Regions from separate parts of the Salinibacterium sp. SWN1162 genome, predicted to be linked through region 2. Evidence: riboswitches for the same ligand, from Rfam matches in the RefSeq annotation. Region 2 holds a riboswitch; the other holds the start of a gene.

Region 1 (15,369 bases), on a different contig from region 2:
ATCATGGGTGGGCGTGGTCTCGTAGAAATCCATGGTCACGAGCCTAAAGGTCACCACTCGAAAACAATCTGCAAAAAAGTCACGAAAATAACGAAGATCGCCGCCTCACGGCCAGCAGACGCACAACAAAGCGATTAACATTGGTGGGGATGTCTGGCGCGCAGATTGCGCGTCGTTTTTGTGAACACCAGAACTGAAAGTAGGCGGTTTGACGTGTCAGGCCAAGTAACCGGAATCGCAGCGGACGGAGACTCCTCGGGCGACTTCGGGGCCAACGAATGGTTGGTTGACGAGATGTACGCAAAGTACCTCGAAGACAAGAACCTTGTGGATGAGGCCTGGTGGCCCTTCCTCGAGAACTATCATCCGTCGAAAGATTCGACTCCCACCACGACGGCTCCCGCGGCGACGACGCCCACTGCCGCGGCCGCAGCACCGGCGACGACGCCCGCCGCTCCGCAGCCCGCCACCGCAGCTTCCCCCGCAGCCGCCGCAACACCCGTGGCGCCGGCAGCACCGGCAGCGGCACCCGCCGACAAGCCCTTCGTGGATGAGGCGAACCCCAGCACGGGTAGCCAGCCCATCGCCCGCACCACGTCGGTCGAGGCGAAGCCCCAACCGATCCCCGCCGAGGCGCCGACCACGACTCCGATCGAGACGCTGAAGGCTGAGGCTGCCGCCAAGCCGAAAACCGAGAACGTTGTTGCCCCGCTGCGTGGCGCTGCGAAGGCTCTTGCTTCGAACATGGACTCGAGCCTCACCGTTCCCACCGCCACGAGCGTTCGCACTATTCCGGCGAAGCTCATGATCGACAACCGTATTGTCATCAACAACCACCTCAAGCGTGCTCGCGGTGGAAAGGTGTCGTTCACCCACCTCATCGCCTGGGCGATCATCGAGACTCTCAAAGAGTTTCCGAGCCAGAACGTCTTCTACGATGAGCCCAACGGCAAGCCTTCGGTTGTCACTCCGGCCCACATCAACCTCGGCATCGCCATTGACATGCCGAAACCTGATGGCACTCGCGCGCTCGTAGTTCCCGGCATCAAGAATGCCGAGACCATGGGCTTTGGCGAGTTCCTCGCCGCTTACGAAGACGTTGTCTCGCGTGCCCGCGCTAACAAGCTGACCGGCCCCGACTACATGGGCAACACGATCTCTCTCACCAACCCGGGCGGTATCGGCACCGAGCATTCGGTCCCCCGCCTCATGCGTGGCTCAGGAACAATCGTTGGCGCTGGAGCGCTGGAGTACCCGGCCGAGTTCCAGGGAGCGAGCCTTCGAACCCTCACCGAACTCGGTATCGGCAAGACCGTTACCCTCACGAGCACCTACGACCACCGCGTCATTCAGGGTGCTGGTTCGGGTGAGTTCCTCAAGAAGATTCATGAGCGGCTCATCGGCGGCAACAACTTCTACGAAGACATCTTCGCGGCGTTGCGCATCCCGTACGACCCCATCCACTGGGCCAACGACATCAACGTCGACCTCGCCGACAACATCAACAAGACGTCGCGCGTTCACGAGCTCATCAACTCGTTCCGCGTTCGCGGTCATCTCATGGCTGACACCGATCCGCTCGAGTACCGTCAGCGTTCGCACCCCGACCTCGACATCTCGAGCCACGGACTTACGTTCTGGGACCTCGACCGCGAGTTCGTCACCGGCGGTTTCGGCGGCAAGCGTCAGGCGCTACTGCGCGAAATCCTTGGCACTCTGCGCGACGCCTACTGCCGCACTGTCGGTATTGAGTACATGCACATTCAGAACCCGGAACAGCGTCGCTGGATCCAGGATCACGTCGAGAAGCCGTACACCAAGCCGACCCACGACGAGCAGATGCGCATCTTGGGCAAGCTCAACGAAGCGGAAGCTTTCGAGACGTTCTTGCAGACCAAGTACGTCGGTCAAAAGCGCTTCAGTCTTGAAGGCGGCGAATCCACGATTGCGTTGCTGGATGCCGTCATTCAGAAGGCTGCCGAAGCTAATCTTGAAGAGGTTGCTATTGGCATGGCCCACCGTGGTCGCCTGAGCGTTCTCACCAACATCGCGGGAAAGACCTACGGTCAAATCTTCCGCGAGTTCGAGGGCACTCAAGACCCCCGTACTGTGCAGGGTTCGGGCGACGTCAAGTATCACCTGGGAACCGAGGGCACCTTCACCGCTGCTGACGGTCGTCAGATTCCGGTCTACCTCGCCGCCAACCCTTCGCATCTTGAGGCGGTCGATGGTGTGCTTGAGGGCATCGTTCGCGCCAAGCAAGACCGCCGCCCCATTGGTTCGTACGCGGTTCTGCCCGTAATGGTGCACGGAGACGCGGCGATGGCCGGTCAGGGCATCGTCGTGGAGATCTTGCAGATGTCACAGCTGCGCGCATACCGCACGGGTGGCACCATCCACGTCAACATCAACAACCAGGTTGGTTTCACGACGCCGCCGAGCGAGGGTCGCACCTCGCAGTACTCGACCGATGTCGCTAAGACTGTTCAGGCACCGATCTTCCACGTGAACGGTGACGACCCTGAGGCCGTCGTTCGCGTAGCGGAGCTCGCCTTCGCGTACCGCCAGAAGTTCCACCGCGACGTGGTTATCGACCTCATTTGTTACCGCCGCCGTGGCCACAACGAGGGAGACGACCCCTCGATGACGCAGCCGCTCATGTACAACCTGATCGAGGCCAAGCGCTCCGTTCGTACCCTCTACACCGAGGGTCTCGTTGGTCGTGGAGATATCACTCAGGAAGAGTACGAAGCCAGCCATCAGGACTTCCAAGACCGCCTCGAGCGTGCTTTCGCCGAAACGCATGCCGCTCAGACCGGTTCGATGCCGATCCTTACCAAGGACGGCAGCGGAGTCTCTGACCTTGAGCGTCCCGGCTCTCAACGTGACGACGCCATCGGCGAGCCCATCACCACAGGAATCGACGAAAGCGTTGTTCAGCTCATTGGCGACGCTCATGCCAACCCGCCAGCAAACTTCACCGTGCATAAGAAGCTTCAGGCGCTGCTCAAGAAGCGCACCGATATGAGCCGCAAGGGCGGAATCGACTGGGCCTTCGCCGAGTTGCTCGCGATCGGTTCTGTTCTCCTCGAGGGAACCCCGGTGCGTATGGCCGGTCAGGATGCTCGTCGAGGCACGTTTGTTCAGCGTCACGCCGTACTCCACGACCGCGAAAACGGTCAAGAGTGGCTGCCGCTGCAGAATCTCTCCGAGAACCAGTCACGCTTCTGGATCTACGATTCGCTGCTCAGCGAGTACGCGGCTCTCGGCTTCGAGTACGGCTACTCAGTAGAGCGTGCCGACGCTCTCGTGATGTGGGAAGCCCAGTTCGGTGACTTCGCCAACGGCGCACAAATCGTCGTGGATGAGTTCATCTCGAGCGCTGAGCAGAAGTGGGCACAACGCTCAAGTGTTGTCATGCTGCTGCCGCACGGCTACGAGGGTCAAGGCCCCGACCACTCCTCCGCCCGCATCGAGCGCTACCTTCAGATGTGTGCCGAGAACAACATGATCGTGGCTCGCCCGTCGACTCCGGCATCGTATTTCCACCTGCTGCGTCGTCAGGCTTACTCGCGTCCGCGCCGTCCCCTGATCGTGTTCACTCCCAAGGCGATGCTTCGCCTGCGCGGTGCCACGAGCGACGTTGCTGACTTCACGAGTGGCCGTTTCGAGCCCGTTCTTGACGACGTGCGTCTCGACGACAAGTCGGCCGTTACTCGGGTCATTGTCACATCGGGCAAGACGTACTACGACATCGTCGCCGAGCTCGACAAGCGCGAGATCAAGCACATCGCCGTCGTGCGCATGGAGCAGTTCTACCCGCTCCCCGTTACCGACATGACCACAGTGCTTGACCAGTACCCGAACGCTGACATTGTGTGGACTCAGGATGAGCCTGAGAACCAGGGCGCTTGGCCGTTCATCAGTCTGGAGCTGCAACGCCACATTCAGTCTCGTGACATCAAGCTCGCGTCACGTCCGGCATCCGCCTCACCGGCGACCGGTTCCTCGAAGCGCAGCGCTCTCGAGCAAGCCGAATTGATCGACCACGCGATTACCCAGCCGTAACCGCAACCGCGTTAACGAAAAGCGGGCATCCTCTTCGGAGGATGCCCGCTTTTCTGTGTCGTGATCACTGCACTCAGTTATTACTGCGCTCAGTGAGCACGGTGTGCCGGGAGCACTGGGCGTGCTCGGCGTTACAGTTCTTACTTCGCGTCTGCCAGCTTCGACAGAATCGCGCTTCGCAAATCATCGGGCGCTGTCTCGCGACAGGCCTGCTTCACCTTGAGCTTCAACGCGAGAGCAACGAGGTGTTCGCTCGAGCACGACTCGCAGTTGTCCAGATGATCAGAGACATCCTGAAAATCCGCTTCGTTCAGTTCGCGGTCGAGGTATTCCTCGAGTTCAGCTTTTGCTTTTTCGCAACCGCAGTCGGTCATTTGGTGCTCCTTGATGCTGCAGGCGTGCCGGGGGTGCGGTCACGCGCATAGTCGGCCAGTAGTTCACGCAACATGCGACGGCCACGGTGCAGTCGACTCATCACGGTGCCTACGGGGGTTTTCATGATGTCGGCGATCTCTTGATAGGAGAAGCCTTCGACGTCGGCGAAGTAGACCGCAAGGCGGAAGTCTTCGGGGATCGACTGCAGCGCATCCTTCACCGCACTATCCGGCAAGTGATCGATTGCTTCTGCTTCAGCCGAGCGCGTCGAGACGGATTGGGTGACCGACTCAGCGCCGCCCAATTGCCAATCTTCAAGTTCGTCAATAGTGCCCTGATAAGGGTTGCGCTGGTTCTTGCGATAAATATTGATGAACGTGTTGGTCTGGATGCGATACAGCCAGGCCTTCAGGTTCGTGCCTTGCTGAAATTGACCGAACGCCTGAAACGCTTTGATGAAGGTCTCTTGAACGAGATCTGCAGCGTCGGTGGGGTTGCGGGTCATGCGCATTGCGGCGCCGAAAAGCTGGTCCATAAAGGGCAGCGCCTGCTCTTCGAACTGTCGTCGCTTGTCGTCAGCGGCAGCTTCGGTGGCGCTGGGCTCAACTCTGTCGGTAGTCATTAGCGACAATTCTAGTTCGCTGATAACCACATCCTGCTGAGTACTCAGTACTGCTGTCATACGGGCGCCTCCTCCGTGGGGTCTTAAACGCCGATACTCTTAGTAACTGATGTTCGTATCTAAGTATTCCAACCCAGAGTTCAGCCCGTATGACGACGAGACGGTGCCAGACACCACGGTGCCCGGAAACTGGCCAGCACCGACCGTTACTCACGCCCTCTCGGCATCGCTGAGTTTGCCGGGCAGTAAGAGTCTCACGAACCGCGAATTAATCCTGGCGGCTCTTTCAGATGGCCCCTCGCGCCTGCATTCGCCGCTGCACTCGCGTGACAGTGCCCTGATGATCCAAGCCTTGCGGGCGCTCGGTGTCGCAATAACGGAGATCCCGACCGGCAATGCCTTCGGCCCCGACCTGCAGGTCACTCCGGGTGAGCTTGAGGGAGGAACCTCTATCGATTGTGGCCTTGCCGGCACCGTCATGCGCTTCCTTCCCCCCGTCGCTGCCCTCGCGCTTGGCCCCGTCGCGTTCGATGGCGATGAAGCGGCTCTTCGCCGCCCGATGCGCACCACTATTGACTCATTGCGCGCGTTGGGCGTCGATGTTTCCGACGATGGCCGCGGCACTCTTCCCTTCAGCCTGTATGGCATCGGCACGGTCGCCGGTGGCGAAGTCAGCATTGATGCTTCGGCATCCAGCCAGTTCGTTTCCGGGCTCTTGCTCGCAGCGGCCCGCTTCGAGAATGGCCTCACGCTGCGTCACACTGGCGAGAAGCTGCCGAGCATGCCGCACATTGAGATGACGATTGAGTGCCTCGCCGCTCGCGGTGTTGCCGTCGAGAGCCCCGAACCTGGTGTTTGGATTGTGCCCGCGGGGCCGATTCGCGCGATCGACGTCGTTCTCGAACCCGACCTTTCTAACGCTGCGCCTTTCTTGGCTGCCGCTGTTGTGGCCGGAGGTTCGGTCACGATTGAGGGCTGGCCTGAGATCACGACCCAGGTGGGCGCCGACCTTGAGCAGCTGCTCCCTCTCTTCGGCGCAACCGTGGTTCGCAAAGATGGCGCGCTCACGATCGATGGTGGTGTTGGCGTCGTCGGCGGCCAGCGCTACTCCGGGATCGAGCTCGACCTTTCGACCGGTGGCGAGCTCGCTCCCGCGATCGTCGCCCTAGCTGCTCTGGCCTCCTCTGCCAGCACGATCACCGGTATCGGCCACTTGCGCGGGCACGAGACTGACCGTCTTGCTGCTCTGCGCACCGAGATCAACGCGCTCGGCGGATCCGTCACCGAACTCGACGACGGGCTTCACATCGAGCCCGCCGCCCTGCACGGCGGTATCTGGCACAGCTACGAAGATCACCGGATGTCGACCGCCGGCGCCATTATTGGCCTCGCGATCGAGGGCGTGGAGATCGAGGGCATTGAGGCGACCGCTAAAACGCTCCCCCAGTTCCCTGAGCTGTGGCGCACACTCGTCGGCGATGCGCCCCTCACCACCAACACTCTCGGGCTGCTCTAACGATGAGCTGGCTCACCGGCGACGACGACGATGACGACCGCGCGTACAGCGAATACGACGAGAGTTCGGTGCGCATGCGCCCGAACCCCAAGGCCAACAAGCCCCGCAGCAAGATTCGTCCGCAGCATTCGGATGCCATCGAGGGTCGCGTGTTCAGCGTGGACCGTGGCCGCTACGGCGTGTGGGTAGCCGAGGGAACCCCTGAGGAGCGCCAAATCATCGCGGCACGCGCTCGCGAGCTCGGCCGCAACCAGCACGGCAAAGTTTCCGTCGTCACCGGCGACTGGGTTGACCTTGTGGGCGACACGAGCGGAACCGAAGGCACACTCTCGCGCATCGTGCGCATTCGCGAACGCACCACGCTGCTGCGCCGAAGCGCCGATGATACGGATGCCGTAGAACGCATCATTGTCGCCAACGCCGATCAGATGCTCATCGTTGTTGCCGCGGCTGACCCCGAGCCGCGACCGCGACTCGTCGACCGCTATCTCGTTGCTGCCTACGATGCGGGAATCGATCCGATTCTGTGCATTACCAAAACTGACTTGCAGGATCCCGCGCCGTTTTTGCAAAATTTCGCCGGTCTTGATCTGAAGGTCATCGCAAGCCGCTCTGACGAGGTTCCTCTCGACGAGTTGAGGGCTGCCTTGGAAGGCCATACGACGGTTGCCGTTGGCCATTCGGGTGTCGGCAAATCCACACTCGTCAATGCGCTGGTGCCGGACGCTAACCGTGCCGTCGGGCGCGTCAATTCGGTGACCGGCCGCGGTCGTCATACCTCATCGTCGACGATGTCGTATCGAGTGGGTTCTGGGTGGGTCGTCGATACTCCGGGCGTGCGCTCGTTTGGACTCGGGCACATCGACCCGAGCAAGATTCTTTCGTCGTTCACCGATCTCGCCGAACTGGCTGAAGACTGCCCCCGCGGCTGCACCCACTTACCGGATGCCCCCGACTGCGCTATTTCCGAGGCTGTTGCTGCTGGCGCTCTCGGCGAGGTCGGCCGGCTGCGTCTGGACTCATTCCAGCGGCTCATTACGACACTCGGTTCCGCTAGCGTGTAGCTGTGACCGAATACACTCTCGCCGACGATCTTTCCCTTGCCCTCGCTCTCGCGGGCGACGCTGACCTCATCTCCCTCGATCGCTTCACTGCGCTCGATCTCGAGGTCACGACGAAGCCTGACCGCACTCCGGTTACAGATGCTGACAAAGCTGTGGAGCGCAGCATCCGTGCGGGCATCGCCGCTGCACGACCGGGCGACTCGATTCTCGGTGAAGAGTACGGCGAGGCCGGTGACTCGAACCGCCAGTGGATCATCGACCCCATCGACGGCACCTCCAATTTTTTGCGCGGGGTCCCGATTTGGGGCACTCTCATTTCGCTCGTCATTGATGGCGTACCGCAGGTTGGTGTGGTCAGCTCTCCGGCCCTCGGCAAGCGCTGGTGGGCCGCGACCGGTCACGGCGCCTTCGCACAGGCCCGCGATGGAGAGCCCGAGCAGATCTTCGTGAGCAAAGTGGCCGGGTTAGACGCCGCATCCATCAGCTACAACAGCTTGTCGGGCTGGGATGGCGCTGGCCGATTGGATGCCGCTGTCGCACTCACTCGCGCCACGTGGCGTTCACGCGCGATCGGTGATATGTGGGCGTACATGTTGCTGGCCGAAGGGGCATTAGACCTCGTGGGCGAGTTTGATTTACAGCCCTACGACATGGCAGCGCTCATCCCGATCGTGCAGGAGGCCGGTGGCCGCTTCACCTCGGTGGACGGCGAAGAGGGTCCGTGGCACGGCAGCGCGCTCGCTACCAACGGCATTCTTCATAACGATTCGTTGAACTTTCTCCGTTCTCATTAGCAGTTCACCCCTTTTCGTTACCTGTGAAAAGGCTGTGTTCGCTAAGATTGTCGGGTACTAAGCGCGACACATTCACACGAAAGAGACCCACTTTTATGACGACTGAGACAATCTGGCGCCGCACGATCGCGATCGCCGCGGTTGCCGCCGCCGCTGTAGTCCTGAGCGGATGCAGCATCCTCGACCAGGTCACTGACGAGATCAGTGACGCTGTCGATCCGGGCGCCGGCACCACTCAGGACATCTTCACCCTCGTCGTTGGCGACTGTGAAGTGGGCAACCAGGACGGTGGAGAGGTCTCCAGCACGAAGACCATCGACTGCGCTGAGCCTCACGATGCCGAGGTATACACCGCTTCGTACCTCGAGGATGGCGACTTCCCCGGTGACAGTGTCATCGAAGAGCAGGCCACGAATGATTGCTACGCCGGGTTCAGCAGCTTCATGGGCGTCGAGTACGAAGACTCGGTCTACGACTTCTCTTGGTACTACCCCACCGAGGGCAGCTGGTCAGAGGGCGATCGTGAGATCCTCTGCCTCGTCTATGACCCCGCGGGAAATGAAATCACCGGTTCGCTCGCGGACTCGGGTTTGTAACAGCTCTGTGGTGAATTAGTCACCTTGGAACGGTCGGCGGAGGAACTCTCTTCGCCGGCCGTTCTTTCGTTCCGGGAAGAACACCGTCGCCGCCAGCGTTGCATTGTGTGCCTCCATACGAAACGCTGGAAGCACGACAGAACAGGGCGGTAACGAACCATGAAGATCGAATTTCCCGGCTCCACCGGCACCATGCTCGCCGCCCGCCTTGACCTTCCCGAGGGATTACCTTCGGCGTACGCACTTTTTGCCCACTGCTTCACTTGCTCCAAGGATTCCTTCGCCGCCTCGCGCATCTCACGCGCTCTCGTCGCTTATGGCATCGCCGTGTTGCGCTTCGACTTCACCGGTCTAGGCGGATCAGATGGAGACTTTTCGAACACCAACTTCAGTTCGAACATTGACGATGTCGTGGCCGCCACTGAGTATCTCCGCGACAACTACCGGGCGCCGACCATTCTCATTGGACATTCCTTGGGCGGTGCCGCGGTACTCGCCGCCGCTCACCGAGTTCCCTCGACCCGCGCGGTCGCGACTCTCGGCAGCCCGAGCGATCCGGCCCACATCAGCAACCTATTCGCTGACGCGAGCGCCGAGATCGTCGCCGAGGGCGAAGCTAATGTGCAGTTGGGTGGGCGCCCTTTCCGCATCCGCAAACAACTACTCGATGACATCGCCGCCCAGCCCCAAGCGGCACGCCTGCGCGAGTTGAACGCAGCCCTGCTCGTACTGCACTCCCCGATCGACCAAACCGTCGGGGTTGATAACGCCCGCGAGATCTTCGACGCTGCACGGCATCCCAAGTCCTTCGTGGCTCTGGATGGGGCTGATCACCTCTTGAGTGACCGTGACGATGCCACGTTCGCAGCAAGCATGATTGCCGCCTGGGCGGCGCGCTACGCTTTCGATCGCTCCAATGCTTCGGCTGGTGTTTCGGCCTCAGCCGCACAGCGCACCTCAGTCCCGGCGGAGCCTGCACCCTCAACCACAACCGCGACCACGACCGCAACCGGCGCAGCACCGAGCGTAAACCCCAGCGCAACCGTGACCGTCGATGGCAGCGCTGTCATTGTCACCGAGAGCGGTCCGGCGCGATACGAGCAGCGGGTCTTCGCTTCCGGCCACGAAATTATCGCCGATGAGCCGCAACCGCTCAGCGAGAACCACGGGGCCGCTCCCTACGATTTCATTCTGGCGGGTCTTGGTACCTGCACCTCGATAACTATCCGTATGTACGCGGACCGCAAGAAGATACCGCTCACCGGCGTCAGCGTGCGACTCATGCGCGAACGAATCGCTGCGGCAGACTGCGACCACTGTACGTCAACTGAGGGAATGGTTGAGCACTTCACGCGCGAACTCACTTTCGACGGCGAACTCACCGACGAGCAACGCGACTCGCTCCTCGTGATCGCCGATAAGTGCCCCGTTCACCGCTCTCTCGAGGGTGAAATCTCAATAACCACGACACTCACTGGCACTCAGTAGCCCAGACAGATACAGTAGTTAGGCAACCCTAACTTTCTACTGAAACGAGAAGGCGCTTCGCGCCCACCACCCATGACTTTCGAACGCGACTCCGTCAAACACCCCATGGCTGCCCGCCGCCTCACCGTGAGCGCTGTGAACTACCCCGTCCCCTCGATCGCCCGCATCACCCTCAGCGGTGGTGAGCTCGAAGGCTTTGTGAGCAGCGGGCCGACCGATCACGTCAAAGCTTTCTTTCCGGACCCCGCCACTGGCGTTCTCACGGCGCCGATCATGACTGAAGATGGCCTCAAGCGCGTCGGTGATGGCAAGGTCTTCTCCCGCGACTACACCCCGCTCGGGTTCCGCAGCCACGATGGGCACTACGAACTCGACATCGACTTCGTGGTCCACGGCGACGAAGGTCCCGCATCCGCTTGGGCTGGCAAAGCTCGCGTTGGTGACGAAATTGTGATTGCAGGCCCGCGCGGCTCGAAGTTTCTTCCCCAGGGTGCAACCCATGTCATCCTGATCGCAGACGAGACCGCCTTACCCTCGGCATCGCGCTGGATCGACATGCTTCCCACGTCGGTGCACATCACCGGGTTGTTCGATGTCGCTGACGAAAGCGTGGAGAGCTACTTCAGCGACGAGCTCAAGGCACGCATGTCAGCTGAATGGTTTTACCGTCGCGACGGTCTGGGCCAGCTGGAAGCGGCATTGCGTGCCCTCGGCGAGATCGGCGAAACAACCTTTGTGTTCCTCGCAGGCGAGGCGACGACCCTCGTTCCACTGCGGCGATACCTTCGCCGTGAACTGGGACTGCCCAAACAGCAAGTAACTGCCGACGGCTACTGGCGTCGCGGCGTGACCGATGCCGACCACCACGCCCCCATCGATCCGAGCGACCCCGAAGACTAGCGAGCACAGCGGGCACGCGCGAGCACGGCCGTTGCGCACTCGCGCGCGCTCGCCTGAGCACGAAGTTGCTGTCCAGTTCTCCGGTCACGAAATGCGCCCCGAGTGTATGCTGAGGGCACAAGTGAACAGCCGTCATTCCGCCGCGGGAGAGTCCTTCCGATCGTGGGTTGGCGCCGTAGGAGCAAACCCTCTCCGGGAATCTCTCAGGCCCCAGTACCGCAGTGGATAGGCAACTCTGAAAAGTAGTCGGCCCAGCCCGACTCGCCGACGGGGCAACGCAACGCCACAAGCGTGCGGAAACTCTCAGGCCCGATACAGAGCGGAGAGGACTCGACGACACCCGCACGACGTTGTGTGGTGAAGAAACGGAGTCACCGTGGCCATTCGCAATCTGACCCCCACCACCGAAGTCCCGACCGCCTCTCTCGAAGAAGTGCCCCTCAGCAGCTTCGATCTGTTCACTGTCGGCATCGGCCCTTCCAGCTCGCACACCGTCGGCCCCATGCGCGCAGCGGCATCTTTTGCCGCCGATCTTTCAGAGCATGGGATGCTCGACTCCGTCGCCACAGTGAGCGTGCGCCTCTACGGCTCTCTTGCTGCAACCGGCGCCGGCCACGGCACGATGAGTGCCGTGCTCATAGGGCTCGAAGGCAACCTTCCCGACCGGGTCCTGCCTGCTGAGATGGAAAAGATTCTGGCAAGAATCGAAGAGTCGGGAATGCTCAGCTTGGCGGGGAGTCGCGAAGTACCGTTGCGCGAGTCTGGGATTGCACTCCACCCGCTGACCGTTCTCGACGGGCATCCGAACGGTATGCGTTTTGCTGCGTTTTCGGATGCCGGCGAGCCCGTTCTCGAGGCGACCTACTTCTCCATCGGCGGGGGTTTCATCTATCGGGAGGGAGACAACCGCGATGGCGCCAACAGCCTTGACCACATCGCGGACCCGCTCCCCTTTCGCACGGCAGCTCAGCTGCTCGCGCACTGCCGCTCCGAGGGTCTTCCCTTCAGCGGCGTGATGCTGCGAAACGAACTCGCGCGCCGCACTGAAGCCGACGTGCGCGCCGGGCTGCTGCACATCCGGGATGTCATGGACGAGTGCAAGAACAACAGCCTCGAGCGCACGGGTAACCTGCCTGGCACGCTCAAGGTTCGTCGCCGCGCTCCCGACTGGCACGCGCGACTGCGAAAGGAAGACCCGAACCGCGACCCGGCATTTTGGCAGGAGTGGGTCAATCTCGTGGCTCTGGCCGTCAACGAAGAGAATGCCTCCGGTGGCCGCGTCGTCACTGCACCGACCAACGGTGCCGCCGGCATTATCCCCGCCGTGCTCTTCTACGCGACACATTATGCTCCTGGCATGAAAGATGCAGACCAGGCGATGAAGGATGACGCTACCGTGCGCTTCTTGCTGGCCAGCGCCGCCGTGGGCGTGCTCTATAAGCGCATGGCGTCCATCTCGGGCGCTGAGGTCGGATGCCAGGGAGAGGTTGGCTCAGCCTCGTCGATGGCTGCTGCAGGCTTGGCCGAGATTCTCGGCGGAACGCCCGAGCAGGTCGAGAACGCGGCCGAGATCGCGATGGAACACAATCTGGGCCTCACGTGCGACCCGATCGGCGGCCTCGTGCAGATTCCGTGCATTGAGCGCAATGCCATTGCCGCCGCTAAGGCCATCAACGCCGCGAAAATGGCGCTGTGGGGAGACGGAACTCACCGAGTTTCGCTCGACGAGGTCATCATCACGATGGCCGAGACCGGCAAAGACATGAGCTCGCGCTATAAAGAGACGTCGATGGGCGGTCTCGCCGTCAACGTCGTCGAGTGCTAGGAGCAAGTCACGCGCGACGGGCCTTAGCTGCCGTCGCGCCGGTCCACGCCCCGCGCGACCAGCGCGACTAGCGCGACTAGCGCGAAGAAATTCGCGGCACACGGCGATACTTCTAGGCGCGCGTGTACCTCAGAAGCAGTGTGCCATCCGCTGCACTGAACGCATGGGCGAGCATCATGTCTTGAGGCGTTGCCTCCGCAGCGTCAACGATCCGGCGCGCTGAGCCGCCTTCGAGTCGCGGGCTTATGGTCAGGCACAGTTCGTCGACCACTCCCTGCGCGATCATCGTGGCGAACAGAGTCGGCCCGCCCTCACTGTGCAATTGCGGATACCCACGCTCGGCCAGCGCATGCTTGAGCTCGACCGTGTCGACTTGGGAGTCTCCCGCAATAATCACGTCGGCCACTTCCTCGATACGCTTCCGTTGCTCGGCCGAGGCTTTCTCGGTGGTGACAACGAACGGCCGCGTGGCGTACGACTTGAGGTCTTTCGGTTCCAGTCGCAGCGATGCGGTCACGATAGCAAAGGGCGGCTGGGCACTGAGGCCGTTAGCGGTACGCCAGGCTACTGACTCCTCGTCGAGAGCGAGATTTCGGTAGCCCTCGTGACGCACGGTGCCAGCACCGACCACGATGACATCCGCTAGCCGGCGCAGCAGCGGAAACACTCGTCCGTCGGCCGGTGTGCCCAAGCCGCCCGAGACACCCTCGTGAGTAGCCGCTCCATCGATGCTCGAGACGAAGTTGGCGCGCAGCCATGGCTTCGCACGCTCCGCCGCCGCGTAGCTTGCGAGCAGCTGCTCATCGGTCAGAGCGACTCCTGCAGTAAGGGAATGGATGTCGGATGCAGCGGCCACGGTCTACCTTTCGTTGGCTTCGGACATATTGTGCTTGAGCAACGCCGGTTGCCGGAGCCCAAGAATCGCTTCTGCCATTCGAACGGCATCCACGGTCTCCGCTACCTCATGAGCGCGCACGACGCGCGCGCCATTGAGCACACAGGCAACGGCAGCGGCCAACGAGCCCGCAAGCCGCTCCCGCTTCGGTTTCTCCAACACCTCACCGATGAAGTCCTTATTCGACAGCGCGACGAGTGTCGGAAGCCCCAAGTCGGCAATAACGTCGAGCCGGCGCGTGAGCTCAAGGCTATGAAGAGTGTTCTTGTTGAGGTCGTGACCGGGATCGACAAAGAGACGGTCGTCCGGAACACCAGCGTCCATCGCCCGATCCACGCGGCTCTGGAGAAAGTCACGCACTTCGATAGCAACATCGTCGTACTGCGGACGAGCAAATTGGGTTCGCGGTTGAGCCCGCGAGTGCACCAACACCAACGACGCTTCGCTGTCGGCTACGACGCGAGCTAAATCGGGATCGCTGAGTCCCGTGGTGTCGTTGATCACGGTTGCCCCGGCGGCGATACTGCGGCGCGCCACTTCAGCGTGGAAAGTGTCGACTGAGATCACGACGTCGGATTCTGCTCGCAATGCTTCCACGACCGGAACAACGCGATCACACTCGTCCTCAACGCTCAGCTGATCGCCCGGAGCAAACGGCACTCCCCCGATATCGATCCAATCCGCGCCATCATGGACCGCACGCAACGACGCCGAAACGGCGTCCTCGAGGGCGTAGTTGACGCCGGCATCGTAGAAGGAATCAGGCGTGCGGTTGACAATTGCCATCACCGCCACGCGCTGCGAAAAGTCGAAGGTTCGATCACCGATGGTGCGGCGCGGGTTTCGCAACGGGGGGAGCATAAAACTCATACTCCCTATACTGGGCGACGATACTGACAACTCCATTCGAATCATAGAATTCACAACGAGAAGCTGGCCACTGTCGCACCACGTCAGGTCCACGCTCAGCGAGAAAGGGCTGCGGATGACCGACGTGACCATTGCCCGCATCTATGAGCAGCCGCGGGCCGCCGATGGTTTCCGCGTCCTAGTTGATCGCTTGTGGCCCCGCGGCGTGAGCAAGCGGGCGGCACAAGTCGACGAGTGGAACAAAGATCTCGCCCCCAGCACCGCGCTCCGCATCTGGTGGAACCATGACGCCGACATGTTCGATGACTTCGCAACTCGTTATCGAGCGGAGTTAGACGAGCGTCTGGAGGTCGCGG
Region 2 (15,369 bases):
TGCGTGGCATTGGTCTCGACTCGCGCTATGGAACGTACGTGAACTTCGTCCCGGCCATCACGCTCGCCTCCTTCAACATGATTTCGCTGTTCGGTATGAACCGTCGTCTCCGCGGCGCCATCGCCGGGCACCTGGCCGCGTTCGAAATGACGTCGTCGATCCCCAACGGACTTTACGCTCGCGGCTTCCGCCGTCTTGGTTTCGATGAGAACGTCACCGAATACTTCGACGAGCACGTTGAAGCGGATGCCGTGCATGAGCAAATTGCCGCCCGCGACCTCGCGGGTGGGCTTGCCGAAAGCGAACCTGCGCTGCTTAGCGAGATCTTCTTCGGAGCGCGTGCGTGCCTGCTCGTTGATGATTGGGTGGGGGAGCACATCCTCGAATCGTGGGAGGCCGAGAAATCGTCCCTGCGTAAGCCGTTCCCCTTCGAGGCGGTGCTGGCCGGCCGCGACGAAGGCGAGGAGAGTTCGGCGGGCGCTGAGGTGGGGGCAGGCCGATGACGGCTTCAGGCAAGACAGACGACGTCGAAATCACGGCGTGCACGAACGGTCCGCTTCTAGTGCGTGGGGAGATCGACCTTCGCTCGGCCGATGGCGAACCTATCGAGCAGGTCCGCAATACGGTCGCCCTCTGTCGGTGTGGCGTATCGGCGATCAAACCGTTCTGCGATGGCACCCACAAGCTCATCAATTTCAAGGCTTAGCGCCGCGGGATAATGGAGTCATGACCGCCGCTAACTTTTCCACGCTCGCCGCCGAGACTTACGTTTTGGTCACCACGTTCCGCAAGTCGGGGGAGCCGGTGTCGACTCCGGTCTGGGCGGTGGGCGTCGGCGATCGATTGCTGGTGACGACGGCGCCCTCGTCGGGCAAAGTAAAACGCATCCGCCACACCTCGCGAGTGGAGATCACTCCGTGCGACATGCGCGGCAATGTTTCTGAGGGTGCAATTGCGGTGCAAGCGACGGCCGCCATTCGCGATGACGAAGCGACGTTGGATGCCATGGATGCCGCTCTGAAGAAAAAGTACGGTGCCAAGTACGCGGCCATTCGTCTCGCACAAAAAGTTCGTGGCACTGCAGGGCAATCCGTGGCGGTCGAAATCCGTCTCTAGGATCGCTGATACCGGCGCACTGCGCTGGCGGGAGGTTGCGCGCACGGGAACAAGCGGCGCCTTAGGCGCTCGCGAATGGCGGAAAACTTCGTAACTCTTTCTTGCTCATTCGTCTGATTTCGAGCGTGTTTTTGTGGGTTGCCTCAGTTTTTCGCCGCAAAAGTGAGAAATTCCTGTGCACACCCGTTTCATTGACGCGAAATTGTGTCAGTATTGTGTAAGCCCCCGAAAGGGGGTCAACTCTTGGTTCCCCCGAAGCTGAGAGCACCCGTGATCGATGGAGTTCCCGTGACCCGACCTCGCCACCGTTCCAGAACGCTCAAATCCTGGTTTATACGTGCAAGCACCCCTGTCCTCGCTACCCTGCTCACCCTGTCCCTCGCTGGCGGTGGGGCGCTCGTCGCGCTCGCAGCTCAGAACAAGCTCGACGATTTCGTCGCTCAAACTTTCGGCTGCCCGAACGCCACCGAGCTCGCGGTAGTGACCGATCCCACGATTTCTTCGACCGTTCAGACGGTGGCCAACGCTTTCAACGCGGAGCATGTCGGGCAGTGTCTGTCCGTGAAAATCGTCACCCAGAATTCTGCTGACACCGCCGCTTTGCTCGCCTCCGGAACCTCGACCGGTGCGGATGCGTGGATCCCCGATTCGCCCGTCTGGCTCAACCGGGTAGAGAGCACAGCGACAGCGCTCGGCCGCGAAGTGCCCGCGACGCAGGAGTGGGACTCGATCGCCACGAGTCCGCTCGTGCTCGCGACCCCGGCCGTCAAGGTTGCAGAGTTCGAGGCTGCCGAGGTGGGATGGGGAGCCATCCTTGCTGGCCGCTATCGCACGCTGCTTCCCGACCCTGAGTCATCCGCATCGAGCATGATCGCGCTGGCGACCCTCAACGACCTTTCGGCGGAGGGCGACCCGAGCGATTTTGACCAGGTTCTCACCAACCTTGGGCGATCGATTCCAGACTCGACAAAGGCTGCGTTTACCGAGCTCCAGATCTCGGACTCACGAATGGTTGCTCTCGCTACTGAGCGTGAGATCGTCGAACACAACGCATCGAACCCCGACGAGCCGCTCGTCGCCCTTTATCCCGCTGAAGGGACAGTCGCCCTTACGTACCCCTTCGTCGTCGTCGAGAATTCGACCGTCACCGAGGTCGAACTATCGCGAATGACCGACGAAGAGCGCGCTGCCGTCGAGGATACAGAAACGACGCGCACGACTCTGCTTGAAGAGTTCGCAGACCTTGTTCGCGGTTCCTCGCAGGTTCTTAATGCGGAGGGTTTTCGTGACAACGCGGGAGAGGGCGAGATTCTCGCCTCGGGCGTGATCGCGGCCCCGGTCGAGACGAAGAGCGTTGGAGATACTGACGAACTCGTCAGCATCCTGCGTAACTGGAACGCACTGAACCTGCGCTCGCGCATCCTCACCGTCGTCGACGTTTCGGGATCCATGCTCGAGCGAGCATGGGATGGTCAGCGCCGCATCGAGATGTTCCAGAACTCGGCAGAAGATGCGTTCAGCACGCTCTCCGAAGATGACGAGCTCGGAATGTGGCTCTTCTCCAAGGAGCGAGTGGGTACGGAAGACTGGGAAGACGTCGCGGGCATTCGCTCGATGAACGACCCCGAACACGTCGAGAATCTGCAGGCGATCATCGACTCCTTACCCTCGCGAATCAGTGGCTACACCGGGCTCAACGATTCTGTGCTCGCCGCCGTGACGCACGTTCGCGAGGACTACAACCCTGACAAGGTCAACTCAGTAATGCTTATTACTGACGGTCGCAACGAAGACGACAACGGCATCTCTCTCGAGAAACTCCTCGAAGAATTGACTGTCATGATCGATGCAAACCGAGACGAGCCTGTTCCCGTGGTGCTCGTCGGAATTGGCCCAGACACCGACGTCGAGGCGATGCGCAAGATCGCCCAGGCCACCGGCGGAACGGCGTACCAAGCAAACAACCCCACCGAGCTCAGCAATGTGATGCTCGAGGCGTTGTCCCAGCGCGACTGCCGCCCGAACTGCAGCTAGCGAGACGCTGTTAGGCGCCTGCTGTCGGGGCTGTTTCGGCAGAACCGGCGGCGGGCACGCCTGCCGCAACATCCGCGGCCATGCGTGAGCGGCGATCCAAGTGGATGCCCGCCACCATGCAACGCACCGAGCCGCCAGCCAGCTCGATAGTCGGAATATCGAGAGGCACAATCTCGCAGCTCGCTTCGATCACCGATCGCTGAGCGGGCGTCAGGCTCTTCAGTGCCCGGCTCGAAAGTGCCAAGATGCGACCGTTGCTGCCCTTGAGTTCGAGCGCATTGCCCGCGAAGTTCGCAATCTGATCGGCCGTGAGGTCGATCAGGGTGCGGCCGGGGGCTGTCAGGCGCTCCGCCATCTCCATTCGGCGGTCGCCAGAAGCGATCAGGTCGAGCCCGATCATGGCGAAATCCGTGGCGATGCACATCATGACGTTGGTGTGATAAATCGGCACCCCGTGGCTATCGCGTGCTTCGAACATCATCGGCTCGTAGCCAAACGACGCACAGAAACGCTCCAGCGCGAGCGGGTTTGCGCGGTGCGATTCCGCCGCGTACGCCACCCGATTGGTGTGGTCAATGACCATCGCGCCGGTGCCCTCGAGGTAGATGCCGTCGTGCTCCAGGCCGGAGTAGTCGACGACATCCTGCACTCGAAAGTCGTGCTTCAGCATCTCAATCACGTCGGGGCGACGTTCCGTGCGGCGATTCGGCGCGTACATCGGGTACACCGCAACACGGCCGCCACTGTGCGTGGAGAACCAGTTATTGGGGAACACGCTGTCGGGGCGCGAGCTCTCCGTGTCTTCGAATACATGGATGCTCACGCCAGCGTCACGAAGAGTCTCGGCCACCTGGGTGGACTCGTCGTACGCGGCGCGAGCAATCTCATCCGGTGTTCGCGTGGGGTCAGTTGACTGGAAGGCGTTGTCACCCGCGGTCTGGCTGTTCGGCGTGAACCGGTGCGGGCGGATCAGTACTGCGGCGGAAGGCGCCTGAACGCTCATTGACGGTTACGCGGTGAGCGCGGGAGCGCGGGAGACGAGAGAGAACAGGTCTTTCGGGTCAGCCGGGTCAGCGATCAGATCGAGATCAGTTGCATACTCGGTGCCGCGAACCGCGTCGAAAACGTAGCGCAAGGCAGAGAAGTCTTCGATCGCGAAGCCGACCGAGTCGAAGAGTGTGACTTCGTCGGCGGAGCTGCGGCCAGTTGCGCTGCCCGCGAGAACTTCCCACAGCTCGGTGATGGGGGAGTCCGCGTCGAGCTGCTGAATTTCACCCTCGATGCGGGTCTGTTCGGGGAACTCCACGAAGACGGTCGCGTTCTGAACGATTGCCGCTTCGAGTTCGGTCTTGCCGGGGCAGTCGCCGCCGATGGCGTTGAGGTGCATGCCGGGTTCGATCATGTCGGCGGTGAGGATCGTCGCGTTCTTCTTGTCCGCAGTGCACGTGGTGACGATGTCGGCACCGGCCGCAGCATCCGCAGCGGAGGTGGCGCGCACGATGTCGAAGCCGAGCGGCTCAACGTTGCGAATGAACTTGTCGAGGGCGGCGGGGTCGGTGTCCCACACTCGCAGGCTTGTGATGCGGAGCCCAGCGCGGAAGCCGAGAGCCTGGAATTCGGATTGCGTACCCGTGCCGATGAGGGCCAGCACGCTGGAGTCGGGGCGGGCGAGTGCGCGGGCGGCCAAGACCGAGGTGGCCGAGGTGCGCAGTGCCGTGAGCAGGGTCATCTCAGAGAGGAAGGTGGGGTAGCCGTTATCGACGCGGGCGAGCATGCCGAGCGCGGTGACGGTCTGGAAGCCAAGGGCGGGGTTAGAAGGATGCCCGTTAACGTACTTGAAGGCGTACGTTTCGCCGTCACTCGTGGGCATGAGCTCGATGACACCCTCACTGGAGTGGGCGGCCACGCGCGGGCTCTTGTCGAACTGCGGCCACTTGGCGTAATCCTGCTCGAGATAGCTGACGATGCCCATGATGATCGGTTCGATGCCGGTGTCGGCGATCCAGCGGCGCATGTTCGGGACGTCTACGTAGTGAACCATGTTCACTCCTTTCGTTGCAGTATTGCTAGTCCCCACGTTACGAATGTGCACTATGTATTCACAACTCTCAGTCAACGCGATTTTCGGCTTATAAGTGCGCATAATGCGGAGCAAAAATGTACACTTTGTACATGCCAGATCTCGACGACCTCGATCGCCGCCTCCTCGCGGCCCTTCGCGCCGATGCACGCGAGTCCGTAGCAAGCCTGTCGCGTCGGCTCAACGTCACTCGAGCCACCGTCACGAGCCGCATCGACCGTCTCGTGAGTAACGGCACGGTGCTCGGTTTCTCCATTCGCATTCGGGAAGATCGCGACCCGTCATTCATTCGTGCGATCGCCTTCGTCGAGGTAGAAGGGCGATCGACGGATGCTGTCATCAGCCAATTGCGAGGCCTGCCCGAGATCCACGAACTCCACACCACCAATGGTGCGTGGGACCTCGTCGCCGACATCCGTACTGACAGCCTCAGCAACTTCGACCGCGTGCTCGCCCGCATGCGCAACGTCGAGGGCGTCGTGAACAGCGAGACGAGCCTGCTGCTCAGCTCCGCGCTGCTGTAGACCACCCGAGCACCACTCGGCGGAAAGGCAGCGAATTGCCTGTTCGCAGCGTGCTCATCGGCGCGCGCATCCGCCCCGCATTGCTATGCTGAACTCACAACTGAACATCGGGCCGCAACACAATGCGGGAGAGCCGGGAACCCAGCGTGAGTCAACAGAAGTTGGCAGGCGCTAGGCCGGCACCGAAGGAGCAAGCCTCCCCGCCAATCTCTCAGGTTCATGTACCGCATCGCACTGGCCACTCTGGAAAGAGAACCTCGCATCACCCTGAGGTTCCGCCGACGGTGAAAGCTCACTAGATTCTTGGTGTGTGAAGCTCTCAGGCTCATCACAGAGGGGGAGTTCTATTCACTAGCCCCTGCGCCAGGAGAACTCCGTGTCCGATGAATCACCCTCGTCAACGTCAACCGCTGGCTCAACGCCAACCGCTGGCTCTTCGCCCGCCGCGGTGAAGTACTCGCCGCTGCACAGCATCCACGAACAGTTGGGTGCCACCTTCACCGACTTCGCCGGGTGGATGATGCCGGTGCGCTACAGCTCCGACCTCGCCGAGCACCATGCTGTGCGCACCGCCGCCGGCATCTTCGACATTTCGCACATGGCCGAGATTCACGTACGTGGCGTCGACGCGGGGGCGTACCTTGATTTCGCGCTCGCCGGAAAGCTTTCGGGCATCGCCCTCGCGCAGGCTAAGTACAGCCTGCTGTTGAACGAGGCCGGGGGCATCATCGATGACCTCGTCACGTACCGCCTTGCCGACGACCACTTCTTGGTCGTGGCTAATGCTGGTAACCGTTTCGCGGCAGCGACGGCACTCGCCGAGCGCGCCGTCGGCTTCGACGTCGTAGTCACCGACGAGAGCGACGACTACGCCCTCATCGCCGTGCAAGGCCCGGTCTCCCGCGCCATTCTTGAGGCGACTGCCGGTCTCACCGCCTTCGCAACGCCCCTCGACGAACTCAAGTACTACCGCGAAACCGCGGCAACGTTTGACGGAACCGACCTCATCATCGCTCGCACCGGTTACACGGGTGAAGACGGTTTCGAGCTCTACATTCACGTGGATGCCGCAGCCGCCCTCTGGGCAGCGCTCACGGCTGCAGGCTCCCCGCTCGGTCTCGTTCCCGCCGGTCTCGCCTGCCGCGACACTCTTCGCCTCGAAGCGGGCATGCCGCTGTATGGACACGAGCTGAACCTCACCACTTTCCCCGTGCAAGCCGGGCTTGGCCGGGTCGTAGCGCTCAGTAAAGAAGGCGACTTCGTTGGCCGCAGCGCCATCGAAGAGGGCCCGGATGCCGGTGCCCGTGTGCTTGTCGGCCTCGCCGCCGAAGGCCGTCGCGCCGGCCGCGCTGACTACCCGCTCTTTCACGGTGACAAAGAAGTCGGCGTCATCACCTCGGGCGCGCTTTCGCCGACCCTGGGCCACCCGATCGCTATGGCTTACGTCGATCCTGACGTGAGTGAGGTCGGCACCGAGCTTCACATTGATGTGCGGGGCAGTCGCATCGCTGCATCCGTTGTTTCCCTACCCTTTTACAAAAGAGAGGCCTGATCATGGCTGAGAAGAGCGAACTGCAGTACACCGCCGAGCACGAGTGGGTTCTCGTTGACGGCAACGTCGCGACCGTCGGAATCACCGATTTTGCTGCAGGCAAGCTCGGTGACATCGTCTTCGTCGACCTCCCTAAGGTCGGCGACACGGTTGCCGAGGGCAAGATCGTCGGCGAGATTGAGTCGACCAAGTCCGTCGGCGAGCTCTTCGCTCCCGTTGCCGGAACCGTCGTCGAGTCCAACGACGCGGTGGCTGACAGCCCCGAACTCGTCAACAGCGACCCCTTCGGTGAAGGCTGGCTCGTGAAGATCGAATTCTCCGAACTCCCGTCGATGCTCAGCCTCGACGAATACACCGCACTGACAGGCGAATAATGCCCAACCCTTACCTCAGCGGTACCTTCGCTGACCGCCACATCGGCACGGATGCTGCAGCCCAGGCCAGCATGCTGGCGGCTGTCGGCTACGACAGCCTCGAAGCGCTTGTGGAGGCCGCGGTTCCGCCGGCCATTCACCAGACTCCGGTCGAGAACTCGTCCATTCCTGCTCCTGCTTCGGAGCGTGAAGCGCTCGCCGAACTGCGCGCGCTCGCTGGCGCGAACAAGGTTCGCCGCAGCATGATCGGTCTCGGCTACTACGACACCATCACGCCCGCCGTCATCAAGCGCAACGTGCTCGAGAACCCGAGCTGGTACACGGCGTACACGCCGTACCAGCCCGAGATCTCGCAGGGTCGCCTTGAGGCGCTCATCAACTTCCAGACGATGGTGGCTGACCTCGCGGGCATGACCACGACGAACGCATCGATGCTCGATGAGGGCACCGCGGCCGTTGAGGGCATGCTCCTCGCTCGCCGCGCCGCTCGCGTCGAGTCGCCCGTTTTCATCGTGGATGCCGACACGCTTCCGCAGACCAAGGCTCTGCTGGCGAACCGGGCAGAGGCTCTCGACATTGAGCTTGTCGAACTCGACCTCGCCACACTGGGCGCGAACCCCGAGCTGCCGGAGTGCTTCGGCGCGCTCATCCAGTACCCGGGTGCCACCGGTCGCGTCTGGGATTCCAGCGAGGTTATCGCTGCGGTCAAGGCTCACGGTGGACTCGCTGTCGTCGCCGCTGACCTGCTCGCTCTGACCATTCTCAAGTCTCCCGGCGAGCTCGGCGCCGACGTTGCCGTGGGAACCACGCAACGCTTTGGCGTTCCGATGGGATTCGGTGGACCGCACGCCGGCTACATGTCGGTGCGCAAGGGCCTCGAGCGCCAGCTGCCTGGCCGTCTCGTCGGTGTCTCGCAGGATGCCGCGGGCAACCCCGCCTACCGTCTGTCGTTGCAGGCTCGTGAGCAGCACATCCGCCGCGAAAAGGCGACCTCTAACATCTGTACCGCTCAGGTCTTGCTGGCTGTCATGGCATCGATGTATGCCGTGTATCACGGACCGCAGGGGCTCAAGCGGATCGCCCAGCGCATCCACCACGACACAGCGAAGTTCGCCGCGCGTTTGACCGCTGCCGGCTTCACGGTCGAGAACGAGACCTTCTTCGACACCCTGACGGTCACGAAAAAGGGCCAGGCTCAGGCAATTGCCGCTAAGGCACTCGAGAGCGACATCCTGCTCTATGTAGTGGATGCTGACACCGTGCGTTTGAGCTTCGACGAAGTATCGACGCAGCCCTATTCGGGCATGCTCGCGGCGCAGGAGAATGACCTCGCCGACGCCTTCGGTCTTGAGGGCGGTTACACGACGCCGCTCGACGACGCCAGCATCCCCGAGGCCCTCAACCGCACGAGCGAGTACCTCACGCACCCGGTGTTCAACACGCACCGCTCGGAGACGAGCATGATGCGCTACCTCAAGTACCTGGCTGACAAGGACTACGCGCTCGATCGCGGCATGATCCCGCTCGGCTCGTGCACGATGAAGTTGAACGCAGCGACCGAGATGGAAGCGGTGAGCTGGCCGGAATTCGCGGGCATCCACCCGTTCGCTCCTGCCGAAGATGTCTCGGGCTACCTCGTCATGATTTCGCACCTCGAATCATGGCTTACCGAGGTCACCGGATACGACACCGCGTCGCTGCAGCCGAACGCCGGTAGCCAGGGCGAACTCGCGGGTCTGCTCGCGATTCGCGGCTACCACCGCGCGAACGGCAACCCGGAACGTACGATCTGCCTCATTCCGTCGAGCGCGCATGGCACGAACGCCGCCAGCGCCATGCTCGCTGGAATGCGCGTCGTTGTCGTCGCCTGCGATGATCTCGGCAACGTTGACCTCGCTGACTTGCGCGCCAAGATCGCCGAGCACGCGAGTGAAATCGCGGCTCTCATGATCACGTACCCCTCGACCCACGGTGTCTACGAGCACGAAGTGCGGGAAATCACGCAAGCAGTGCACGATGCTGGCGGCCAGGTCTACGTTGACGGTGCCAACCTCAACGCCCTGCTCGGTTACGCGCGGTTTGGTGACTTCGGCGGCGACGTCAGCCACCTCAACCTGCACAAGACCTTCTGTATCCCGCACGGTGGTGGCGGCCCCGGTGTTGGACCGGTCGTAGCGAAAGCGCACCTAGCCAAGTTCTTGCCGGGGCACCCCATGGCGCAGAGCCAGCATCATCCGGCTTTCGACATGCAGACCGGTGCTGCCGGCCCGTATGTTCACGCTGGGGGAGCGGTCAGCGCTGCACCCTACGGAAGCCCGAGCATCCTGCCCATCACGTGGGCGTACGTGCGCATGATGGGATCGGCGGGCCTCAAAGCCGCGACCGGTGCCGCTGTGCTTTCAGCCAACTACGTTGCGGTACGCCTGCGCGACCACTTCCCGGTGCTCTATGCCGGCGATAACGGCTTGGTTGCTCACGAGTGCATCCTGGATCTGCGTCCGCTTAAGGAGGCGACCGGCATCGACAACAACGATGTCGCTAAGCGCCTCATCGACTACGGTTTCCACGCGCCGACGATGTCGTTCCCGGTATCGGGCACGCTCATGGTCGAGCCCACGGAGAGCGAAGACTTGGCTGAGCTCGATCGCTTCATCGACGCAATGATTGCGATCAAGGACGAGGCGGATGCCGTAGCGGCCGGAAAGTGGCCAGCCGACGACAACCCCCTCATCAATGCCCCGCACACGGCGCATTCGGTGATCGCTGGTGACTGGGAGCACTCCTATTCGCGGGAGCAGGCGGTGTACCCGTTGAGCTCGCTCATTTCAGGCAAGTATTGGCCCCCGGTTCGCCGCGTTGACAACGCGTATGGTGACCGCAACTTGGTCTGCTCGTGCCCGCCTATTGAGGCTTTCGCCCAGTAGTTCACAGAGTGCGAGCCCGCTAGTTTTCTAGCGAAAAACGGCGCGTGCACAGTCGATCCAGTTCGACGGTGCACGCGCCGTTTGTGTGTCCCCATAAAGTGGGACACCAGTGTTCTATTGGGCGCGCTGTGAGAACGCTCAACTTTCCGTGGCCGCGGCTGGATATTGTCGTACCAGTTGTTGTAGTGTGCGTTTGGTGTATGGCGAGTGGTCGACCCGACGATCTCATATCGCTTTCTCACCGACTGGAGACCTCAGTGACGACACGACGGCACCGCCACCGTAAGACGTTTTGGCAACGCTGGAAGAAGCGTTGGTGGCTTGTACCCATCGCCCTGGTGTCTATTGCTTCTCTTGCTCTCGCCGGCATTCAGTTCGGTGCGATCGGGTGGATTACCAATGCTGTGACTCCGTTTGCGGGCGGCTGTAGCGACACCCGTCCCGTCGTCATCGCTGCTGATCCGTCGATAGCTCCCACGCTCACGGCGGTTGCCGCAGATTTCGACGCTGCGGAAGGTAACTGCACGTCCACCGAAGTGCGCTCCTTGCTGTCGGCCGACACTGCTGCGCTCTTCGCCTCGGGTGCTTCGGGCGATCTCGATGCGTGGGTTCCTGATTCGGCTGCGTGGCTTGACCGCGTCGAGTCGATGGCGTCGTCGTTGGGTCGCACCGCTCCCGAGCTCGAAATCACGGATTACGTAGCTAGCACGCCTGTCGTTCTTGCGACGTCAGCAGCTCAGGTTTCGACTCTGGGTGACGAACCACTGTCCTGGGGATCATTGCTGTCCGGCACAGTAGCAACGCTGCTGCCCGATCCCGAAGCTTCTACGGCCAGCCTCGCCGGTTTGGCGCAACTGAAGTCGGTGTCCTCTGCCGAGGATCCGCGCCAGTTCGCCGGCGCCATGCTCGCCATCGGAAAAACGATCCCGCAGTCGACTGAGGAAGCATTCGAGCTCGCCGCAGACGCCGCGGTACCGACCGTGGTCATCACGACCGAGCGCGAAGTGGCGGCGTACAACACGGCATCGCCGTCCTCGCCAGTCGTCGCTCTCTATCCCTCAGACGGCACCGTCGAGCTCACCTACCCCTTCGTCGAAATCGTGGGAGCGGGAAGTGACGCGGATGCTGCTGGGGCAGCGGGCACCGATGCATCCTCTGCCGTGGCCGCCGACTCGGCCGAGACGGATGACTCCAGCAAGCTCCTCACCGCTTTCGCCGCAGCGACGCGATCGTCAGTCGAGCTGCTGGCGGGTGAGGGTTTCCGTGATGCTGATGGCGGGGGAGCCCTGCGTGTAACGGGGGTGCCTGAGGTTGCCACTGAGGCCAAGCCGACAGCGGATGCTGCGGTGCAGATCGAGATTCTGCGTTCGTGGAGTGTTCTGACGCTCCGTTCGCGACTGCTCGTGGTGATCGACGTTTCCGGTTCTATGCTCGATCCAGCCAACAATGGGCTGCGTCGTATCGATGTCTTCCAACTGGCTGCGGGCGAAGCGCTCTCGAAATTCTCGGGAGAAGCCGAGCTCGGGGTATGGGCGTTCTCGCAGAACCGTATCGGAACCCAAGACTGGGAACCGCTTTCTCCGATCGAGCCTCTCTCTGACCCGGCTCACGTAGCGCAAATTAACGGTGTCGTCGCGTCGTTGCCTGATCAGATCTACGGCTACACCGGCTTGTACGACACGATCCTGGCGGCGGTAAAACACGTCAAGGAAGATTACGACCCGTCAAAGATCAACTCGGTGTTGCTCATCACTGATGGCTACAACGAGGACGATGACGGCATCAGCCTCGACGCTCTCTTGAAGAGCTTGAAGGAGCTCGAAGATCCCACGCAGCCGGTTCCGGTGATTCTGATCGGGTTCGGTCCTGACACTGACTTGGAGTCGATGACGGAGATTGCTCAGTCAACGGGCGGTGCCGCCTATTCGGCGACGGTTCCCGAAGACCTCGGCAAGGTGCTTGTGGATGCGCTGAGTCAGCGTTCGTGCCGGCCTAACTGCACCTAGCCGCTGGGGCGGCCCGATTCAGTCGACGTCAGCGGGTCTCGTTGTCGTCACTGATGCTGACGATCCAGTTAACGGCGTAGCGGTCCGTGACCATCCCGAAGATGCCGCCCCATACGGCCGGTTCCAATGGCATGTCGATAGTGCCGCCGTCGCAGAGTTTTTCCCAGTAGCTCTCAACCGCTGCTTTTTCGCTGAGGAAGCCCCCGATCGAGATCGAGATCGATCCGCCCGGGGTGTATTCCATGCTCTTGGGGGTGTCCGCCATCATGAGCGTGAGCCCTGCTGGTGACTCGAGTTGCCCATGCATAACCCACTCTTGTTCTTCCGGAGTTTCGTTGGCCTGAAAATCAGCGAACGTATGAATTTCCGTAGTTCCGCCGAACACGGATTGGTAGTAGGCAAGCGCTTCGCGGGCGTTATCGCGAAAACTGAGGTAGGGATTGGACTTCATGGTCGTTCCTTCCAGAGGGAGCGGTGCGTATGGAAAGTGTGCTGCTAAAAACTGGCGAGTACGACGGGAAACTCGATTCGCGTCAGTAGCTGATCCTCGGCGACATCTGCCGGGCTGTTGAGGTATATCTCACGGGGAGCTCCGGCATACGTATGGCCGTGCTCCGCAAACCAGTCGAAAATGGCGCTGTAGGTGGATTTGAGGTCGGTATAACTGCCGGCGTGAGTCGCAGTCGCGACAACACCACCCGGCAGTTCGTGCGAGCGGAGAGTCGGATGCTCGACGAATGCTTCAGCGACGGGAACACACACTTCGCACGTCCAAGGGAGGTTGGGTCTCATCTCCTCGGCGTACACGGCGATTATCGGCCCCGTGGTTGCGAGTTGAGCTTCAGCGGTGTGGGCTCTGAGATCATCGATCGCGGCAGCCATATCCGCAGGCAGCGTTGCTGTTGTGGTGGCAAAATCTAGTCCCGCCACCAGTTGCGTGGCCACGGTCTCAACAGTGATTTTCGGTGACATACGAGACACTTTACGATCTGCTCGCGCTCGGCGATACTCAAAGTTTCGCAATTGCGGATGCCGCCGCAGCCGCAATTGCCTTGCGGTCTACGTGTCGTCGCTCTGAGCTATCGCAGGGCTTGGGGGCTCAGAAAGGTCAGCGTTTGCGGCCCCGATGGCTGGGGGGAGCATCCATGGACAAAGTTTCTCCACGGAAGAACTGGGGACTCTTGACCGCCTGCCAGATCATCACGGCAATGCCAACAACGATAACCGTGAGACCGAGCAGGAAGACCAACCCGATCCCGCCGATGCTAGACCCACTGCCATAGTTCGGGTCCATGCTGTCGATCAGGGTGATGAAGAACAGGGCGGCCAGAATCATGCCACCCACCAGTGGGAAGAGCAGCGTGAAGAATACGTTGCGAATGGAATCGAACCACTGGTGCCGGAAGTACCAGACGCATGCAAAGGCGGTGATGCCGTAGTAGAACGAGATCATCATGCCCAGTGCAGTGATCGTGTCCCAAAGCACGTTTTCACTGATGAATCGCATGACAGCGTAGAACGTTGATGCGACCACTGACGAGACGATTACCGCGTAGCCCGGGGTAAGAAAACGTGGGCTGACGGCGGCAAACTTCTTGGGCAGGGCGCCGTAGTGTCCCATGGCCAGCAGGGTGCGCGCAGGCGACACGAAGGTCGACTGCAGCGACGAGGCTGAACTAGTGAGTACCGCCAACGACACCATAAAGGCGAGCGGCCCAAGAATGGGCGCAGCGAGGGCGAAGAACACGTTGTCTTGAATGTCCGGGTTGCCGAGGCCGAACTCGCCCGTGCCGGTTCCGGCAAACATCAGAAGAGAAATTGCCAGGAGCAGATAAAGGGTGACGATGAGCACGACGGTCAGCGTGGCAGCCCGGCCGGGCGTGCGGTCGGGGTCTTTCGTTTCCTCATTCATCGTGAGGGTGACATCCCATCCCCAGAAAATGAAGATCGACAGCGAGAGTCCCGCGGCGACGGCGCTGAACGATGTCACGGCGAAGGGATTGAACCATTCCCAACTCAGTGCCGAGGGATCAAAGCCGTTGCCATTTGCCACGGCAACGATGGCGGTGCCGGCGAAAAACAATAGAACCAGTAGTTGAAAGCTGACGAGAAAGTACTGCAGCCGCTGGGTGGTCTGCATATCGCGATAAGAAATGAGGGTCGCGCCCAGCATGAAAAGCAGGCAGACCAGGACATTGACGAATGGATTCGTTGCTAGGTCGGCGATTTCGGGCTTGCCGGCGAGCTGCGCGATGAGGAGGAAAAGAAAGTCGACGGCGATCCCGGCAAGATTCGACAAGACCAGGATGGTGGCAGCGATAAGCCCCCACCCCGCCATCCATCCCACCCAGGGGCCGAACGCGCGGGTGGCCCAGGTGAAGGAGGTTCCCGAGTCCGGCATGCGATTGTTGAGCTCGCGATACCCGAAGGCCACCAAGAGCATCGGAATGAAGCCGATCAGGATGATCGCGGGTACTTGAAACCCGACCGCCGAAACAGTCGGGCCGAGTGCTGCCGTCAAGGTGTAGGCGGGCGCGATGCACGAGATGCCAATGACAACGGCGCCGATTAACCCCACCGTTCCTTGCGATAGTCCCTTGGAGCTAATGCCGCGGTTGTTCTCCGAGCCATCGGAGGTAACCGGTGCGGCGCTATTGTCTGCTGCACTCATCACTGAGATTCTTTCGCTAGGGAGTTTCGGGGAACGACAATCATGGGAACGGTTAGTTCGTGGAGCATCTTGGCCGCGGTGGAACCGA

The links. Region 2 has a riboswitch for glycine ahead of gcvT (glycine cleavage system aminomethyltransferase GcvT). Riboswitches for the same ligand answer to the same signal wherever they lie in the genome.
Region 1: another riboswitch for glycine. It lies ahead of I6E58_RS12920 (L-serine ammonia-lyase); the one in region 2 lies ahead of gcvT (glycine cleavage system aminomethyltransferase GcvT).

Annotation. Positions count from the first base shown of each region.
Region 1 is NZ_JADYWT010000004.1:1,561-16,929, reverse strand. Features, by position in the region: gene I6E58_RS12970 (GuaB1 family IMP dehydrogenase-related protein) at 1-33, opposite strand, end outside; gene I6E58_RS12965 (multifunctional oxoglutarate decarboxylase/oxoglutarate dehydrogenase thiamine pyrophosphate-binding subunit/dihydrolipoyllysine-residue succinyltransferase subunit) at 214-4,068, shown strand; gene I6E58_RS12960 (anti-sigma factor) at 4,209-4,442, opposite strand; gene I6E58_RS12955 (sigma-70 family RNA polymerase sigma factor) at 4,439-5,065, opposite strand; gene aroA (3-phosphoshikimate 1-carboxyvinyltransferase) at 5,175-6,581, shown strand; gene rsgA (ribosome small subunit-dependent GTPase A) at 6,584-7,645, shown strand; gene I6E58_RS12940 (inositol monophosphatase family protein) at 7,648-8,439, shown strand; gene I6E58_RS12935 (septum formation family protein) at 8,535-9,035, shown strand; gene I6E58_RS12930 (bifunctional alpha/beta hydrolase/OsmC family protein) at 9,195-10,523, shown strand; gene I6E58_RS12925 (siderophore-interacting protein) at 10,596-11,423, shown strand; glycine riboswitch at 11,557-11,652, shown strand; gene I6E58_RS12920 (L-serine ammonia-lyase) at 11,800-13,248, shown strand; gene I6E58_RS12915 (pyrimidine reductase family protein) at 13,361-14,104, opposite strand; gene folP (dihydropteroate synthase) at 14,108-15,013, opposite strand; gene I6E58_RS12905 (DUF488 domain-containing protein) at 15,129-15,369, shown strand, end outside.
Region 2 is NZ_JADYWT010000003.1:179,492-194,860, reverse strand. Features, by position in the region: gene I6E58_RS12290 (iron-containing redox enzyme family protein) at 1-503, shown strand, start outside; gene I6E58_RS12285 (CDGSH iron-sulfur domain-containing protein) at 500-706, shown strand; gene I6E58_RS12280 (PPOX class F420-dependent oxidoreductase) at 727-1,116, shown strand; gene I6E58_RS12275 (VWA domain-containing protein) at 1,405-3,150, shown strand; gene ctlX (citrulline utilization hydrolase CtlX) at 3,161-4,153, opposite strand; gene I6E58_RS12265 (ornithine cyclodeaminase) at 4,160-5,191, opposite strand; gene I6E58_RS12260 (Lrp/AsnC family transcriptional regulator) at 5,323-5,754, shown strand; glycine riboswitch at 5,870-5,991, shown strand; gene gcvT (glycine cleavage system aminomethyltransferase GcvT) at 6,131-7,306, shown strand; gene gcvH (glycine cleavage system protein GcvH) at 7,309-7,680, shown strand; gene gcvP (aminomethyl-transferring glycine dehydrogenase) at 7,680-10,604, shown strand; gene I6E58_RS12240 (VWA domain-containing protein) at 10,862-12,610, shown strand; gene I6E58_RS12235 (VOC family protein) at 12,639-13,061, opposite strand; gene I6E58_RS12230 (GyrI-like domain-containing protein) at 13,106-13,582, opposite strand; gene I6E58_RS12225 (APC family permease) at 13,719-15,281, opposite strand; gene I6E58_RS12220 (universal stress protein) at 15,281-15,369, opposite strand, start outside.